2 regions of the Massilia sp. GER05 genome follow, and region 2 is predicted to be linked to the other one. Evidence: predicted binding sites of a transcription regulator. Region 2 holds the regulator's gene; the other holds the start of a gene.
What was found. The regulator NrdR, encoded in region 2, represses ribonucleotide reductase genes. The targets are predictions, from matches to a motif close to CACNANATNTNGTG.

Region 1 (8,215 bases), 3.1 Mb from region 2:
CGGCCCAGCGCGAGGATCTGCGTGAAGCCGACATAGAAGAACAGGCCTTCCATCAGGCAAGCAAACACGATGATCGAGCGCAGCAGCTTCTGGTCGTTTTCCAGCGTGCCGGTGTGGAACATCGGATCGTTGATGACTTCGATGAACGGGATCAGGAACTGGTCCTTGTCGCGGATCGACGGGATCTCGTTGTAGGCGTTGAAGATTTCCTTCTCGTCCAGGCCCAGCGATTCCACGATGTACTGGTAGGCGTGCGTGTGGATCGCCTCTTCGAACGCCTGGCGCAGCAGGTACTGGCGGCATTCCGGCGCCGTGATGTGGCGGTAGGTGCCCAGCACGATGTTGTTGGCCGCCAGCGAGTCGGCGGTCACGAAGAAGCCCAGGTTGCGCTTGACGATGCGGCGCTCGTCTTCGGTCAGGCCGTTCGGGTTCTTCCACAGTTCGATGTCGCGCTGCATGTTCACTTCCTGCGGCATCCAGTGGTTCGCGCAGCCGGCCAGGTATTTGTCCCACGCCCATTTATATTTGAACGGGACCAGCTGGTTGACGTCGGTCTTGGCGTTGATGATGCGCTTGTCGTCCGCGTTCACGCGCTTGGCGACGTCGGCGGCGCTGACTTCAGGATTGACGGCGGCGGCGGGGGCCGGTGCGGCGGCCGGTTCATCGTCCCAGGAGAGAGCCATGATGTTTTTCCTTCTTGAATTCTTTTAGCGGCATCGCCCGGGAGGCCGGGCGATGCGTGGTTACGTTAGGGTTTCAGTCGGTATTGACCGATTATTGGCAGGCTTCGCACTCGTCGAAGCCCGCGTCGCCCGGCCGCAGGTAGCAGGCCGCGCCGTCCACGACGTCCGGTGCGCTTGCTGCCGGAGCGGCCGCCGGTGCTGCGGCCGGCGCCCCGCCGGACAGTCCACCGTCGACCGCCACGGCGTTCAGGGCGCCGGTACGGGTGGTCGACTTCTCCATGTGCGTCGCGGCGATCGTGCGCAGGTAGTAGGTCGTCTTCAGGCCGCGCAGCCAGGCCAGTTTATAGGTCTCGTCCAGCTTTTTACCGGAGGCGCCGGCCATGTAGATGTTCAGCGACTGGGCCTGGTCGATCCACTTCTGGCGGCGCGACGCGGCTTCCACCAGCCACTTCGGCTCGACTTCGAACGCCGTGGCGTAGATGTCGCGCAGGTCTTGCGGGACGCGATCGATGCGCGACAGCGAGCCGTCGAAGTATTTCAGGTCGTTGATCATGACCTCGTCCCACAGGCCGCGCGCCTTCAGGTCGCGCACCAGGCAGGCGTTGATCTCGGTGAACTCGCCCGACAGGTTCGACTTCACGTACAGGTTCTGGAACGTCGGCTCGATGCAGGCCGACACGCCGATGATGTTCGAGATGGTCGCGGTCGGGGCGATCGCCACGCAGTTCGAGTTGCGCATGCCGAACTGTTTGATGCGGTTGCGGACGATGCTCCAGTCCATCGATTCCGACGTATCCTGCTCGAGGTAGCCGCCGCGCTCTTCGGCCAGCAGCCTGATCGAGTCCTGCGGCAGGATGCCGCGGTCCCACAGCGAACCTTCGTACGACTGGTAGCGGCCGCGTTCCTCGGCCAGCTCGGTCGACGCCAGGTAGGCGTAGTAGCAGACGGCTTCCATTGAGCGGTCGGCGAATTCCACGGCCTTGCTAGAGGCGAACGGCACACGCATCATGTGCAGGCAGTCCTGGAAGCCCATGATGCCCAGGCCGACCGGACGGTGGCGCAGGTTCGAGTTCTTCGCCTTGTCGACGGCGTAGTAGTTGATGTCGATGACGTTGTCGAGCATGCGCATCGCGGTGCGGATCGTCTTCTGCAGCTTGACCACGTCCAGGCCGTCGCCCTTCATGTGCGCCGGCAGGTTCACGGAACCCAGGTTGCAGACGGCGATTTCGTCTTCGTTCGTGTTCAGCGTGATCTCGGTGCACAGGTTCGACGAGTGCACGACGCCGACGTGCTGCTGCGGCGAGCGGATGTTGCACGGATCCTTGAACGTGATCCACGGGTGGCCCGTTTCGAACAGCATCGACAGCATCTTGCGCCACAGGTCGAGCGCCTGCACTTTCTTGTGCACGGTCATCTCGCCGCGGGCGGCCTTCTCTTCGTACTTCAGGTAGGCTTCCTCGAACGCGCGGCCGACCTTGTCGTGCAGGTCCGGGGCTTCCGACGGCGAGAACAGGGTCCACTCGCCCTTTTCCATCACGCGCTTCATGAACAGGTCCGGAATCCAGTTCGCGGTGTTCATGTCGTGCGTGCGGCGGCGGTCGTCGCCCGTGTTCTTGCGCAGGTCGAGGAACTCCTCGATGTCCAGGTGCCACGTTTCCAGGTAGGCGCAGACGGCGCCCTTGCGCTTGCCCCCCTGATTGACGGCGACGGCGGTGTCGTTCGCGACCTTCAGGAACGGCACGACGCCCTGCGACTTGCCGTTCGTGCCCTTGATGCGCGAGCCCAGCGCACGCACCGGCGTCCAGTCGTTGCCCAGGCCACCGGCGAATTTCGACAGCAGCGCGTTTTCCTTGATGGCGTCGTAGATGCCTTCCAGGTCGTCGGCGACGGTGGTCAGGTAGCACGACGACAGCTGCGAGCGGCGGGTGCCCGAGTTGAACAGGGTCGGGGTCGAGCTCATGAAGTCGAACGTCGACAGCAGGTTGTAGAACTCGATGGCGCGCGCTTCGCGGTTCTCTTCACGCAGGGCCAGGCCCATCGCGACGCGCATGTAGAACGCCTGCGGCATCTCGATGCGGGTTTCGCGGATGTGCAGGAAGTAGCGGTCGTACAGGGTCTGCAGGCCGATGTAGCCGAACTGCAGGTCGCGGTCGGCGACGATGGCCTTGGCCAGCTTCTGCAGGTCGAATTTGCCCAGTTCCTCGTCCAGCAGCTCGGCGTCGATGCCCTTGGCGATGTATTGCGGGAAGTAGGTGACGTATTCGGCGGCGGCGCCGGCCTGCGGCACGTCCTTGCCGAAGATCTCCTTGCGGATCGAGTGCAGCAGGATGCGCGCGGTGACCTGGCTGTAGGCCGGATCCTTTTCCATCAGTGCGCGCGCGGCCAGCACGGCCGACTTGTGCAGTTCCTCGACGGGCACGCCGTCGTACAGGTTCTTCATGGTCTCGGCCAGGATCGCGTCGGCGTCGACGTGCTTTTCCAGGCCGGCGCAGGCGGCGTTGATCAGGGCCGACACTTCGTTCATGTCCAGCAGGCGGCGCGCGCCGCCGTCGACCACGTGGATCTGCGGGGCGGTGATCTGCGTCGTGCCGGCGGCTTCCTTGGCGGCGCGGCGCTCTTCCATGCGCTTGGCACGGTACAGCACGTATTCGCGCGCGACGTCGTGCTCGCCCGAGCGCATCAGGGACAGTTCCACCTGGTCCTGCACATCCTCGATGTGGAAGGTACCGCCGTTCGGCTGGCGGCGCACGAGGGCCGCGACCACGTTGTTCGTCAGTTGCGCGACCAGCTCGCGGATGCGTGCCGACTCGCGGCCCTGCTCGCCGTTGACGGCCAGGAACGCCTTGGTCATCGCGACGGCGATCTTGCTCGGCGCGAACGGCACCACGGCGCCGTTACGGCGGATGATGCGGTAGTCGCTGCCCGCGACCAGTTCGTCCGCGCTCTTGCCGGCCGTCGTAGCTGCCGCGACGGTATTGATGGAAATGTCCGAAGATGTTTGCATTGAGCCTCCCAGCATTGGCGTCACAGACTGCCATCGCCTTCACGAATTAGGTAGATATGGACCCCTCGGAGTGAATCCAGGGAACGCTGCCAACTCATTAAAATTGGCAACTCGATAACTTTCTGCCGATAAAAAATAGGAGCGGCAATATTGAGAAAAAAAGCTTCGCGCTCCTACTCAGCCTGTTCGGCATTAAGGCCGTTGACCACTAGATGTAGTAGACAACGGCCTTACAGACCTAATTGTAGTCGATGTCCGCGATTTTTATGAGCTCTGTCAGTAAGATTTTTTTCTTGACATCGATCAGTGCCGATACTTGAAGCCTCCACGGCGAAGTAAGCACTAACATTGAATTTGTAGCGCGAATTCGTGTGCTTATTAATCGTGCAAAATCGGCCCGTTTCGCGTTGCTGCGTTGGCGAAAAGACCACGCCGCTTCACAGTTCAACCTCAAGGTTCCGGCGCGTGGATATCCAGTTTCTGCATCTGGTAGCGCAGCTGCCGGACACTGATGCCGAGCAGGCTCGCGGCCTGCGTGCGGTTGAACTGGGTCTGGTTCAGCGCGCGCAGGATGATGTCGCGTTCGACCTGGCTCAGGTAGTCCGGCAGGTTGCTCGGCAGCGCGTCGTGCGCGAGCGGCGGTGGCGCGGCCCGCTCCAGCTCCGATGTCGGCTCCGGTGCCGCGCTCGCCGGCATCTGCGGCGGCTGCGGCACGACGGCCGCATCGCCCAGCTTCGCCCCTTTCAGCAGCAGGTCGCCGACTTCGATCACGCCGTCGTCGGCAAACGCGAGCGCGCGCTCCAGCACGTTTTCCAGCTCGCGCACGTTGCCCGGGAACGCGTAGCCGCGCAGCGCGTCCAGCACGCCGGGCCCCAGTCGCGCCCCGCCCGGCCCGGCCAGGCGCACGAGGATGGCATCGACCAGCAGCGGCAAATCGTCCAGCCGTTCGCGCAGCGGCGGCAGCGTCAATTCGATCACGTTCAGGCGGTAGAACAGGTCCTGGCGGAAGCTGCCGTTTTCCACGCACCTGGCGAGATCCTTGTGCGTGGCGCTGATGATGCGCACGTCGACCGGCTCCTCGACCGTCGCGCCGATCTTGCGCACGCGCCGCTCCTGGATCGCGCGCAGCAGTTTGACCTGCATCGCGAGCGGCAGGTCCGCCACCTCGTCGAGCATCAGCGTGCCGCCATTGGCGGCCTGGAAGAAGCCATCGCGCTCGTCGTTCGCGCCCGTGAACGCGCCCTTGCGGTAGCCGAAGAACTCGGCCTCCATCAGCGCCTCAGGGATCGCGCCGCAGTTCACGGCGACGAACGGCTTGCCCGCGCGCGCGCTCTGCGCGTGGATCTCGCGCGCGGCCAGTTCCTTGCCGCTGCCGGATTCGCCGTTGATCGCGATCGGCGCCTGCGACCGCGCCAGCCGCGCGATCTGCGCGCGCAGCGCCTGCATCGCGGACGATTGGCCGATCAGGCGCGACGTGCCCTCGGCCTGGCTGGCGGCCGGTGCCGCCGCGGGGTCGGACAGTTTCAAGGCCGCGCGCACCATCGCGCGCAAATCGTCCAGCACGACCGGCTTCGACACGTAGTCGAATGCGCCGGCCTTCAGCGCGACGACGGCATTCTCGGCGCTGCCGTAGGCGGTAATGACGGCGATGGGCGTGCATTTATGATGGGCCGCGACCTCGCGCACGAGTTCCAGGCCCAGGCCGTCGGGCAGGCGCATGTCGGTCAGCACCAGCGCAAACGGCTTTTGTCCCAGCAGCGCACGCGCCTCGCGGACGGTCGCGGCGCTGTCGACATCGAGCCCCATCTTGAGCAGGGTGATCTCGAGCAGCTCGCGCAGGTCGGGTTCGTCGTCGACCACCAGGATGCGGGGTGAGCTCATGCCTTCTTTCCGTGACATTAGATAGTTGCACCGAACGTGATCACGAAGCGGCCGCTGGCCTCGCCCGTGCCGCCGGCGCCCGCGCCGGGCCGCACGTCCTCGGTGCGGTATTCGTAGTCGAGCATTGCGCCGTTGTTCAGGCACAGCTCGCGCGCCAGGTACAGGCCGAGGCCCGTGCCCTTGCTCGACGTCGTGTAGAACGGTTCGAACAAATGCGCCCGCACTTCCGGCGTAATGCCCGGACCGTCGTCCTGCACGTGCAATTCCATGCGGCCCGTCGCGTCGGGCACGGGAACCACGCGGATGCTGGCCGGCTTGCCGCTCGCGTAGCGGATCGCATTGCCGAGCAGGTTCACGAGCACTTCGCGCAGATGCAGTCCGTCGAACCGCACGGACCGGCCGCCCGCATCGCCCACCCACACTATATCACCGGCCATGCCGTGCATTTCCGTGAACTCGGCGCGCAGCTCGGGCAGGAAGTCGTCCAGCGCGACGGGCGTGCCGTTCGGCTGCACCTTGCGCGACAGCTTCAGGATGTCCTCGACCATGCGGTTCACGCGCGCCACGTTGTCGTTCACGATGCGCAGCAGGCGCGTTTCCGCCGGACCGTGCAGGTCTTCCGCCAGCAGCGACGTCGCGTGGCCGATCGCCGACAGGGGATTCCGCACCTCGTGCGCGATGCTGGCCGTCAGGCGTCCCATCGATGCGAGCTTGAGTTGCTGCGCCTGGTTTTCGATGGCGCTCACGTCCTGCAGGAACACGAGGCTGCGTTCGGCCGTGCCCTGCGGCGTGTCCACGCGCGCGAAGCGCAGCTTCAGGTGCACCGGCTGGTCGAGGCGGCCGCGCACCGGGCCGTCCGTCTCGTGCCAGCGCTTGACGGTGACGAAGCCGCCGGTCGCCGGCGCGTCCATGCGGCGGCCGGCCCAGTCCGTGAAACGCTGCGCCACGGGTTCCAGCGCCGCCAGGTCGGTCAAACGAAACGTGTTGCCGTCCTCGCCCGGCGGCGTCTCCAGCCCGAGCATGCGGCGCGCCGCCGGATTGCCGCCGAAGACGGTGCCGTCGCTCCCCAGCACGAGGATGCCGTCGTCCACGTCGTCGACGACGATGCGGTAGATCGCCTGCTGGATGCGCAGGTCGGCGCCGTGCCGCGCGGCCAGCTCTTCCTGCTTGATGAGGCGCGCGGCCAGGCGGTTCACCACCAGCACCACCGCGAAGAACGCGGCGCCGGTGAGCCCGGCCTGGGTCAGCGGCGGGTCGTCCGCGCGCATGAAGATCCCCCATGTGCTCTCGCCCAGCACGAACAGCGTGGCCAGCGCGGCCGAGAACAGGGCCAGCACCAGCGGCGCGAGGATCGCGGCGCCCGCGAGCGGGAACAGGTACAGCAGCGCGAGGCCGCTGCGCATGCCGCCGGCGGCGAGGTACAGCAGCGAGATCGCGACGATGTCGACGAGGACCTGGGCCGACAACTGCCACAGGAAGCGCCGGCGCCAGCGCTGGGCGACGACCGCGAACATCAGCGCGGCCAGCACGTAGGCGATGCACGTCTCGGCATACGCGGTGCCGTCGACGCGGCCGCGCCGCACGTCGATCGACAGGTACAGCAGCAGCACGAACGCGATCACGATGCGCGTGACCGTGAGCGTTTGCAGCGAGCGCCAGAACGTCGAGCGCGACTCGGCGGAAAGGGAAAGCCGGCTCGCCATGCGGCGGCTTACCGGGCCTGCTGGTGCGCCTCGCGCGCGTGCGCCGTGCCGCAATAGTCGCGGCCATCGGCCCGCACGGCTTCCGACGCCGGGAAATAGATGCCGCAATGGGCGCAGCACAGCATCGTCTCGGACTGGTCCTCGACGCGGCTCCACGCCTTGGCCTTTGCTTCGCCGCCGGCGGACGCCGGTGCCGGCCCGGAGGCCGGATTTACGGCGGGGCCTTGTGCGCGCGTCATCGCGGCGCGCAGTTTGCTGCGGATGGCGGCCACCACGAGGATGACGAGCGCAATCCAGAAAAGCAGTCGCGTCATACGAACCCCCGGTGCAGAACGACTTCGAAAACGAACCGGCTGCCGACGTAAGCCAGCGCCAGCGTGGCGAATCCCGCCAGCGTGAAGCGCAGCGCGGTCTTGCCGCGCCAGCCGCGCCAGCGGCGTCCGGCCAGCAGCGCGGCGAACAGCACCCACGACAGCAGCGCGAAAAAGTTCTTGTGATCCCAGCGCAGCGCGCGGCCGAACAGCTGTTCGGAGAACACGATGCCCGACAGGACGGTCAAACTGAGCAGCACGAAACCGATGCCGATCATGCGGAACAGCAGCCGCTCCATCGTCAGCAGCGCCGGCAGCTGGTCGAGAGCGCCGGTAAACCAGCCCTTCTTTGCACTCTTCGTGTGCAGCCGCGCCTCCTGCAGCGCCATCAGCACGGCGTGGAAGGCGGCGATCGTGAGCGTGCTGTACGCGGACACGGCAACCGCGACGTGCCAGCCGAACGCGGGCGACTGGTCCTGCACGGGCATCAGGTTGCCAGGGAACAGCGGCGGCAGGATCGCCGCGACGGCCGCGCACGGCATGACCATGCGGCGCATGCCGTCCAGCGCGAAATTGCGGTTTTCGATCCAGTAGGCGGCGACCGAAATCCACAGCGCGGCCGACAGCATGAAG
Region 2 (8,215 bases):
GACATTCGTGAAAGCGAAGTCGATGGCGATCCCCGGCGCCAGCGGCCCGTGCTCCGCGATCAGCTCGCCCTCTCCCGGTTGGCCGCCGCCGTCGCGGTCGCGGTCAGGGTCACCGAGCACTTGCCAGCCCAGGCGCCAGTCGGCCCCGAGCGGATCGCGCGGCACCACCTTGACGCGCCGCCCGCGCGCGAGCGCCTGCGCCCGCGCGAGGTCGATCGCCGCGAACAGGTCGCCGGTGGCCGCCTTCAGCTGCTGCGTCCGCACGAGATCGCGCAGGTCCGGCACGGCGATGGCCAGCACGATGGCGGACACGGCGAGGACGATGCCCAGTTCGGGCAGCGTCACCCCGTCCGCCCGCCGGGCGCGCCCGGGAATGGATGTCACGGCCAACATCGCACCTCCGGGTGTTCCGCGCCCTGGTGCCCGGTACTGTCGAGCGTCAGCGCGCCGCAATCGGGATCGCGGAAGCGCATGTCGACGCGGGCCGTGCCGGGACGGGCGCGGATCTCGACGCAGTCCCCGATCTCGCGGCCGGGACAGGCATGCGCGTCGAGCTCGTAGGCGCTGGCGGCCGCGCTCGAGCCCGACCACCACGCGAAGCCGTCCGCGCCGGGCTCGGTCGCCGAGAACTCGACATACGTTTGATGCTGGAGGCGGTAGCGTTCCTGGCGCTGCATGGCGTCGATCAGCGCCACCTGGCCCTCGACGCGTCTGACGCGCACGGTGTAGCCGGCGTAGGACGGGTACGCGAGCGCGCCGAGGATGCAGACAATGGTCAGGACGATCATCAGTTCGACGAGCGTGAATCCCGCATCATGGCCGGGTACGGGCGTGCAGCTCGTCCCAGTTCGCGATCTCGCGCCAGCCGATCCGGCCGGCCGGAAGCCGGCGCTCCGGCGGCCGGGGCGGCTGCCCATCGCCGTTGCCGCCGCCGCGTGCGTCCTCGTTGCCATTGTCATGTCCTTCATCATCGTCGTTTCCATGTCCGTGATCGCCTCCGGTACCACCCGCCGGCGGCGGCACCCGGACCAGCGACTGCAATACGACCCGCGTCGACGTCCGGGTCCCGAAGCCGATGGCCGTGACGCGATAAAAGCTGCCCAGTTGCGTCGTCGCCCCCGCCGGCGCGATCCTTTCGATGACGTAGGCCGGCCGCCGCGCGGTCAAGCCCCCACGGCCGGCCGCCAGCACGGCGCCCGTGAACCGGCCATAGGGCACGAGCGCCGGGTTGCCGGCGTTCGCGAGGTCGAGCGCCTGCCACGCCGGCGGCGAACGCTCGCGGCACAGCCCAAGGTCGTCCGCGCCGCGGCCGCAGTCCTCCGCGAACGCCTGGCCGCCCGCGGGACCGAAGTGCGCGGTGCGCTCCGCCGGCACGCCGGCCGCGCCGGCAATGTCGTGCTCGGCGTCGCGCAGGGCCGCCTCGGCCGCCGCCTGCGCCACGTCGCGGTCGCGCTCGTTGCGCGCGGACGCCAGCAGGACGAATGCCCCGCGCGCGACGGCCACGCCGATCACCATCGTCGCCAGCATCATGGCCAGCGCGCAGGCGAGGGCCAGTCCGCGTTCGTGTGCGGGCGTTCTCATGATGGCGGCGCCGGCACCGCGGCCGTGAACGTGAACAGCCGCCGCTCGCGTCGGCGCAGGTCCGGCGTCATGCGGGCCTCGTCGAGCGAGCTGCCGGGATCGTCAACGCCCGCCGCGGTCGCATACCCGGTGCCCAGCAGGTCGTAGCGCGCGCCGCCGGGTGCACGCGTGGGACGGTTGCCGTGCAGCAGCAGGCCGACGCGTAGGCCGACGACGCGTTTCCAGTGCGTCCGCCGGTTGAACTCGGCCGGAGGCAGGCCGGCGTAGCCGGCATCGAGCGCGTCGATCCCCGTCGCGTTCACATAGCGGTTGGGGGTGCCGTCCGGCGGGTCGTCCGTATCGACGCCATACAGCACCTGGAAGCCGTCCACGCCGCTCACCACCGCGTCCGCGCTCCAGTGCGCGGCGCCGCGGTACTTGCAGTGCAGCTCGGCCTCGCCTTCACCGTTGCGCGCCACGTAGAAGATGCTCCAGCCCTCCTCGCCCGCCGCGACCGGGAAGCCGGCGCAATCGACGGCGCTGGCGTCGCCGGGAAAGCGGACGGCCAGCACGTCGCTGCCGTTGACGGCGGCCGGCAGCGGATCGTCGATGCCGGCCGTGGCGCGGGACAAGGTGCGCGCATCCAGTCCCGCGAGGCGGGCCGGGGCATTGTCCGCCGCAGGGTCGGCCAGCATGTCGGGGTCGACGGCGCCGGTCTGGCGTATGGCGCGGCCGATGAGGTCGATGGCGAAGCGTCCGCCGTCCTCCACGCCGCCCGACTCGGCCTGGGCCGCGTACGCGCCGTTCGCGAGCACGAGCAGGCGTCCGGCCATCAGCACGATGCCGAGGCCGATCGTCAGCGCCACCATCAGTTCGACCAGCGTCAGGCCACGCTGATGGCGCAATGCGTTCATGGCGCCGCTCCCGCCAGCGGCATCATCAGCTTCGGCGCGCCGGTCTCGCGATCGTCTTGCGCGCGCCAGCCGAGCTTGACCACAACGGGCGCGCCGTCTTCCTCGTCGCAGGTCCAGGGCAACACGCCGGCCGCATCGGGCGAGCCCGCATCACGGCATACGCGCAGGCGTCCACCAGGGAAACCGGCAGCCACGGCCTCGGCCACTTCGAACACGTCGAAACGCGCCAGGTCGTCCGCGTCGCAGTCCGCGTCCGCATAGCACGGCGCCGGTGCGGTGGGCGCGCCGCCGCTGGCGTCGTAATCGAGATGGAGATAGGGGTTGTCGGACTGCGCCAGCGCGCGGGGATTGGCGCGCATGCGCTCGGCCAGCGAGCGCGCCAGGCGGGTGCCGTCGGACAGGCGGGCCGCGTCGCGCGCAGAGCGCACGGCCAGCGTCTGCAGCGCGGCCGCGCCGGCGATGCCGAGCGCGACGACGAACAGGGCGACAAGCACTTCGACCAGCGTAAAGCCCGCGCGCACGCTCAGTGGCGAACCCGACAGCGACCGCATCGACGACCTCCAGCGTTGCGTTGAACAGAGCTGAGAAGGTAACAGTCGAGCTCCGGCAAGCCGTGTGACGACTCAACCGTGAGGAGGGAACTAAAAACCGGGAAAAGTGACGCGCTTATTTACTCGATTACTTGCGCGGCTGGCCCACTTCGGCGATGGCTTCCTGGAACTCGGCCAGGTCTTCGAAGTTCTTGTAGACGGAGGCGAAGCGGATGTAGGCGATCTTGTCGAGGCGCTTGAGTTCCTGCATCACGAGTTCGCCCACATGGCCCGTGTCGACTTCGCGCCGGCCGCTGGTAAGGAGTTTCTCTTCGATGGAGGCGACGGCGCGGTCGATGGCTTCGGCCGCCACCGGGCGCTTGCGCAGTGCGAGCATCAGGCTGCCGCGCAGCTTGGAGGATTCGTATTCGGTACGGCTGCCGTTCTTCTTGACGATGAACGGCATCGAGAGCTCGATCCGTTCGTACGTGGTGAACCGCTTGTCGCACGCGACGCAGCGGCGCCGGCGGCGGATGGCGTCGCCTTCCTCGGATACGCGGGTATCGAGGACCTGGGTGTCTTCATGCTGACAGAACGGACATTTCATGGGGCTTGTAGAGGGCGCCGCAAGGGCGCCCTCCCTATCGCATTACGCTTCGTAGACCGGGTACTTGTCGGTCAGTTGCTTGACTTCCGCCTTGACGCGCTCGATGGTCGCGGCGTCGTGCGGGTTGTCCAGCACGTCGGCGATCAGGTGGCCGACCTTGACGGCGTCTTCTTCCTTGAAGCCGCGGGTCGTGAAGGCCGGGCTGCCCAGGCGGATGCCCGACGTCACGAACGGCTTCTGCGGGTCGTTCGGGATGCCGTTCTTGTTGCAGGTCATGTGCGCCTGGCCCAGGATCGCTTCCGCTTCCTTGCCGGTCAGGCCTTTCGAACGCAGGTCGACGAGCATCACGTGGGATTCGGTACGGCCCGAGACGATGCGCAGGCCGCGGGAGATCAGGGTCTCGGCCAGTGCCTTGGCGTTCTTGACGACCTGCTGCTGGTAGGCCTTGAATTCCGGCGACAGCGCTTCCTTGAAGGCGACCGCCTTACCGGCGATCACGTGCATCAGCGGACCGCCCTGGATGCCCGGGAAGATCGCGGAGTTGATGGCCTTCTCGTGCTCGGCCTTCATCAGAATGATGCCGCCGCGCGGGCCGCGCAGCGACTTGTGCGTCGTCGACGTGACGAAGTCGGCGTGCGGGACCGGGTTCGGGTATTCGCCCGCGGCGATCAGGCCGGCGTAGTGGGCCATGTCGACCATGAAGTACGCGCCGACTTCCTTCGCCACGCGGGCGAAGCGTTCGAAGTCGATGCGCAGGGCGAAGGCGGAGGCGCCGGCGATGATCAGCTTCGGCTTGTGCTCGCGCGCCAGGCGTTCCATCTGCTCGTAGTCGATGTCTTCCTGCTCGGTCAGGCCGTAGGAGATGACGTTGAACCACTTGCCCGACATGTTCAGCGCCATGCCGTGGGTCAGGTGGCCGCCTTCGGCCAGCGACATGCCCATGATGGTGTCGCCCGGCTTCAGCATTGCGAAGAACACGCCCTGGTTCGCCTGCGAACCCGAGTTCGGCTGGACGTTCGCGGCTTCGGCGCCGAACAGTTCCTTCACGCGGTCGATCGCCAGCTGCTCGGCGACGTCGACGTATTCGCAGCCGCCGTAGTAGCGCTTGCCCGGATAGCCTTCGGCGTACTTGTTGGTCAGTTGCGAGCCCTGGGCCTGCATCACGGCCGGCGACGTGTAGTTTTCGGATGCGATCAGCTCGATGTGGTCCTGCTGGCGCTTGTTTTCCTTCTGGATGGCATCAAACAGTTCCGGGTCAACCTTGGCGAGCGTGTGATCTTTTGCAAACATGAAAAAACTCCAATCGATAAGAGAACCAGGCAACGGTCAGCGCTGAACAGGCGGGAGCCGAAACACATGCGGGGCAGCCGCGATACCAACGCGTACCAGTCGGTGGCTGCCCAGGCGAACGGCAAGTTTGAAATCTCACGTTCCCCGGTGGGTGCCCACCTTCGCCACGCGCCGGCAGGCCGATCGCTCCTGATCGGACGGCAGCGCACGGTTTTCGCCAGTCACGTGAGATGTAAATGGAACTCCGGATTGTACGGGATTGTGCGGCTGCCAGGCAAGGAAACTGATGCCGACCTGTCAACCCGGCTTCCGGCGCTGCCCCGCGTGGTCATTTCAGCTACAATCTCACGGTTACCACCTGCCAGGCAAAAACCAAAATGATCGTTTTCATCACCGGCGCATCGGCCGGATTCGGCGCCGCCATGGCGCGCACTTTCGTCAAGAACGGCCACCAGGTGGTGCTGGCGGCGCGTCGCAAGGACCGTCTGGAGGCGTTGGCGCGGGAACTGGGCGAATCCGCCCTGCCGATCGCGATGGACGTCACCGACAAGAATTCGATCGAGGAAGCGCTGTCGATGCTGCCGCAATCCTGGCGCCAGATCGACGTCCTGATCAACAATGCCGGCCTGGCCCTGAACACGAAGCCGGCGTACGAGGTGCCGCTGGAGGACTGGGAGACGATGATCGCCACGAACATCAAGGGCCTCGTCACGATGACGCACGCCCTGCTGCCGGCGATGGTCGAGCGCGGCAGTGGCCTGGTCATCAACATCGGCTCCGTGGCCGGCCGCACCCCGTATCCGGGCGGGAACGTGTACGGCGCCACCAAGGCCTTCGTCGAGCAGTTCACGCTGAACCTGCGCGCCGACCTCGCCGGCACGGGCGTGCGCGCGACGAACATCGCGCCGGGCCTGTGCGGCGGCACCGAGTTCTCGAACGTGCGCCTGCGCGACGATGCGGCCGCGGCCAAGGTCTACGAAGGCACGCAGCCGCTGACGGCCGAAGACATCGCCGAGACCGCCTACTGGGTCGCCTCCCTGCCGCCGCACGTCAACATCAACCAGATCGAGATGATGCCGACCTGCCAGGGCTACGGTCCGCTCAACATCAAGCGCAACCTGGGCTGAGGCGCCAAGCACAAAAATCGGCCGACCGGCGAACGAATTGTTTTCGCTTTGTAACAGCGGCGCCGGCCAAAATGAAAAAGTGCTACAGTTGCTGGCTTGGCATGAGCCTCTCACATTCTCACGCCGGCCACTCATACCCAGGTATACGTACCCTGGCGCACATATAACGGGTATAAATGGCGTAAAATGTTTCCCATTTTCATTTATGGCAGCTGAAATGCCTTCAGTTTTCACCTGGACAGTTCGCGTCTATTACGAGGATACGGACGCCGGCGGCATCGTGTACTACGCCAATTACCTGAAGTTCTTCGAACGTGCGCGCACCGAATGGCTGCGTTCGCTCGGCATCGATCAGCAAACCCTGCGCGACGAGGACGGCGCGCTGTTCGTCGTGCGCAATGCCAGCGTCGACTACGTCGCGTCCGCGCGCCTGGACGATGAAGTGAAACTGACCCTGAACGTGGAAAAGCTCGGCCGCGCGTCCGTCGAGTTCGCCCAGCAGGCCTGGCGCGGCGATACGCTGCTCGCCAGCGCCGACGTGAAAGTCGGCTGCATCGATGCCGTCACGATGCGTCCACGTTCCCTCCCCGACCTTGCCGCTGCTAAAATGCGTGCCGCCTGATCATCCATTTGACCAAATATATATCCAATGAACGCAGTCCAAGACCTCTCATTCATTGAACTGATCCGCCATGCCCACGTGCTGGTGCAGTTGCTGATGGCCCTGCTGTTCGCGATTTCCCTGATGAGCTGGACATATATTTTCCGCAAGCTGTTCGCGATCCGCGCGGCACGCCGCCAGACGGAACAGTTCGAACGCAGCTTCTGGGCCGGCGGCAACCTGCACACCCTGCACCAGAGCGCCAGCAGCCAGCGCGACCAGAGCGGCCCGCTGGCCCGCATCTTCGAAGCGGGCATGGGCGAGTTCATCAAGGGCAAGCAAGCGTCGCGCGACGCGCTCGACATGGGTGCCGTGCTGGATGGCGCCCGCCGTGCGATGCGCGCCGCGTTCCACCGCGAACTGGATCAGATGGACACGCACCTGAACTTCCTGGCGTCGGTCGGTTCGGTCTCGCCGTACATCGGCCTGCTCGGTACCGTGTGGGGCATCATGAACGCGTTCCGCGGCCTCGCGAACGTGCAGCAGGCCACGCTGGCCACGGTTGCACCGGGCATCGCCGAAGCGCTGATCGCCACCGCCATCGGCCTGTTCGCCGCCATTCCTGCCGTGGTCGCGTACAACCGCTTCACCCACGACATCGACCGCCTCGCGATCCGCTTCGAAAGCTTCGTCGAGGAATTCTCGAACATCCTGCAGCGCCAGTCGCGCTGATCGCCGTCACGAGGAACCGACATGGCCTTCAACAGCAGCCTGCGGGGCAGCCGTCGCAAGCTCAAGTCCGAGATCAACGTCGTGCCGTACATCGACGTGATGCTGGTGCTGCTCATCATCTTCATGGCGGTACCGCCGACGCAGAACCCCAGCGAGATCAAGCTGCCCAGCGCCGAGCGCTCGACGCAGCCGCCGGACGACTACATCCAGATCGCGATCAAGGAGAACGCCCAGCTGCAGATCGGCATCACGGGCAAGAATCCACAGCCGCTGGAAGACGTATCGAGCCGGTCGACGCTCGTCACGCGCCTGCGCGACCTGCACGCCGAGCATCCGGATTACCCGGTCTTGATAGCTGGCGACCGCGACAGCAAATACGACGACGTCATCCAGCTGATTTCGGAAGCCAAGAAGATGGGTATCAACCGCGTCGGCCTGGCCACGAAGTGAAGACGAACTGATGTCAGCAACGAAGCAGACCAACATCGGCAACGGCGCGCCTTACAGCGTGCCGCCTGAACCGAACCGCTGGCCGGCCATCGGCCTGGCGGTGGGCGTGCACGCCATGTTGCTGGCGTTCCTGTGGATCGGCGTGAGCTGGCAGAACAATGCGCCCGTCGCCGTCGAGGCGGAAATCTGGGACGTGACGACGCAGACCGCCGCGCCGCCGCCCGCGCCTGCCCCGGCGCCCGAGCCGGAACCCGAACCCGAGACCCCGCCGCCGCAACCCGCGCCGAAAGCCGTGGAGCCGCCGCCCGTCGTCGAAAAGCCGCAGCCGAAGGCGCCGGACATCGCCCTCGAGCGCGAGAAGAAACGCAAGGAAGAATTGAAGCGCAAGCAGATCGAGGAAGAGC

Region 1: the regulator NrdR is predicted to act here: its motif matches at 3,894-3,907, upstream of ACL58G_RS08570 (ribonucleoside-diphosphate reductase subunit alpha).

Annotation. Positions count from the first base shown of each region.
Region 1 is NZ_CP178858.1:1,887,971-1,896,185, reverse strand. It holds gene ACL58G_RS08575 (ribonucleotide-diphosphate reductase subunit beta) at 1-683, opposite strand, end outside; gene ACL58G_RS08570 (ribonucleoside-diphosphate reductase subunit alpha) at 775-3,687, opposite strand; gene ACL58G_RS08565 (sigma-54-dependent transcriptional regulator) at 4,138-5,568, opposite strand; gene ACL58G_RS08560 (sensor histidine kinase) at 5,586-7,271, opposite strand; gene ACL58G_RS08555 (PP0621 family protein) at 7,280-7,585, opposite strand; gene ACL58G_RS08550 (cytochrome C assembly family protein) at 7,582-8,215, opposite strand, start outside.
Region 2 is NZ_CP178858.1:6,059,431-6,067,645, forward strand. It holds gene ACL58G_RS26805 (GspH/FimT family pseudopilin) at 1-393, opposite strand, end outside; gene ACL58G_RS26810 (type IV pilin protein) at 381-917, opposite strand; gene ACL58G_RS26815 (pilus assembly PilX family protein) at 814-1,581, opposite strand; gene ACL58G_RS26820 (PilW family protein) at 1,578-2,474, opposite strand; gene pilV (type IV pilus modification protein PilV) at 2,471-3,025, opposite strand; gene nrdR (transcriptional regulator NrdR) at 3,153-3,611, opposite strand; gene glyA (serine hydroxymethyltransferase) at 3,654-4,901, opposite strand; ZMP/ZTP riboswitch at 5,003-5,136, opposite strand; gene ACL58G_RS26840 (SDR family oxidoreductase) at 5,279-6,028, shown strand; gene ybgC (tol-pal system-associated acyl-CoA thioesterase) at 6,246-6,650, shown strand; gene tolQ (protein TolQ) at 6,678-7,361, shown strand; gene ACL58G_RS26855 (biopolymer transporter ExbD) at 7,383-7,811, shown strand; gene tolA (cell envelope integrity protein TolA) at 7,822-8,215, shown strand, end outside.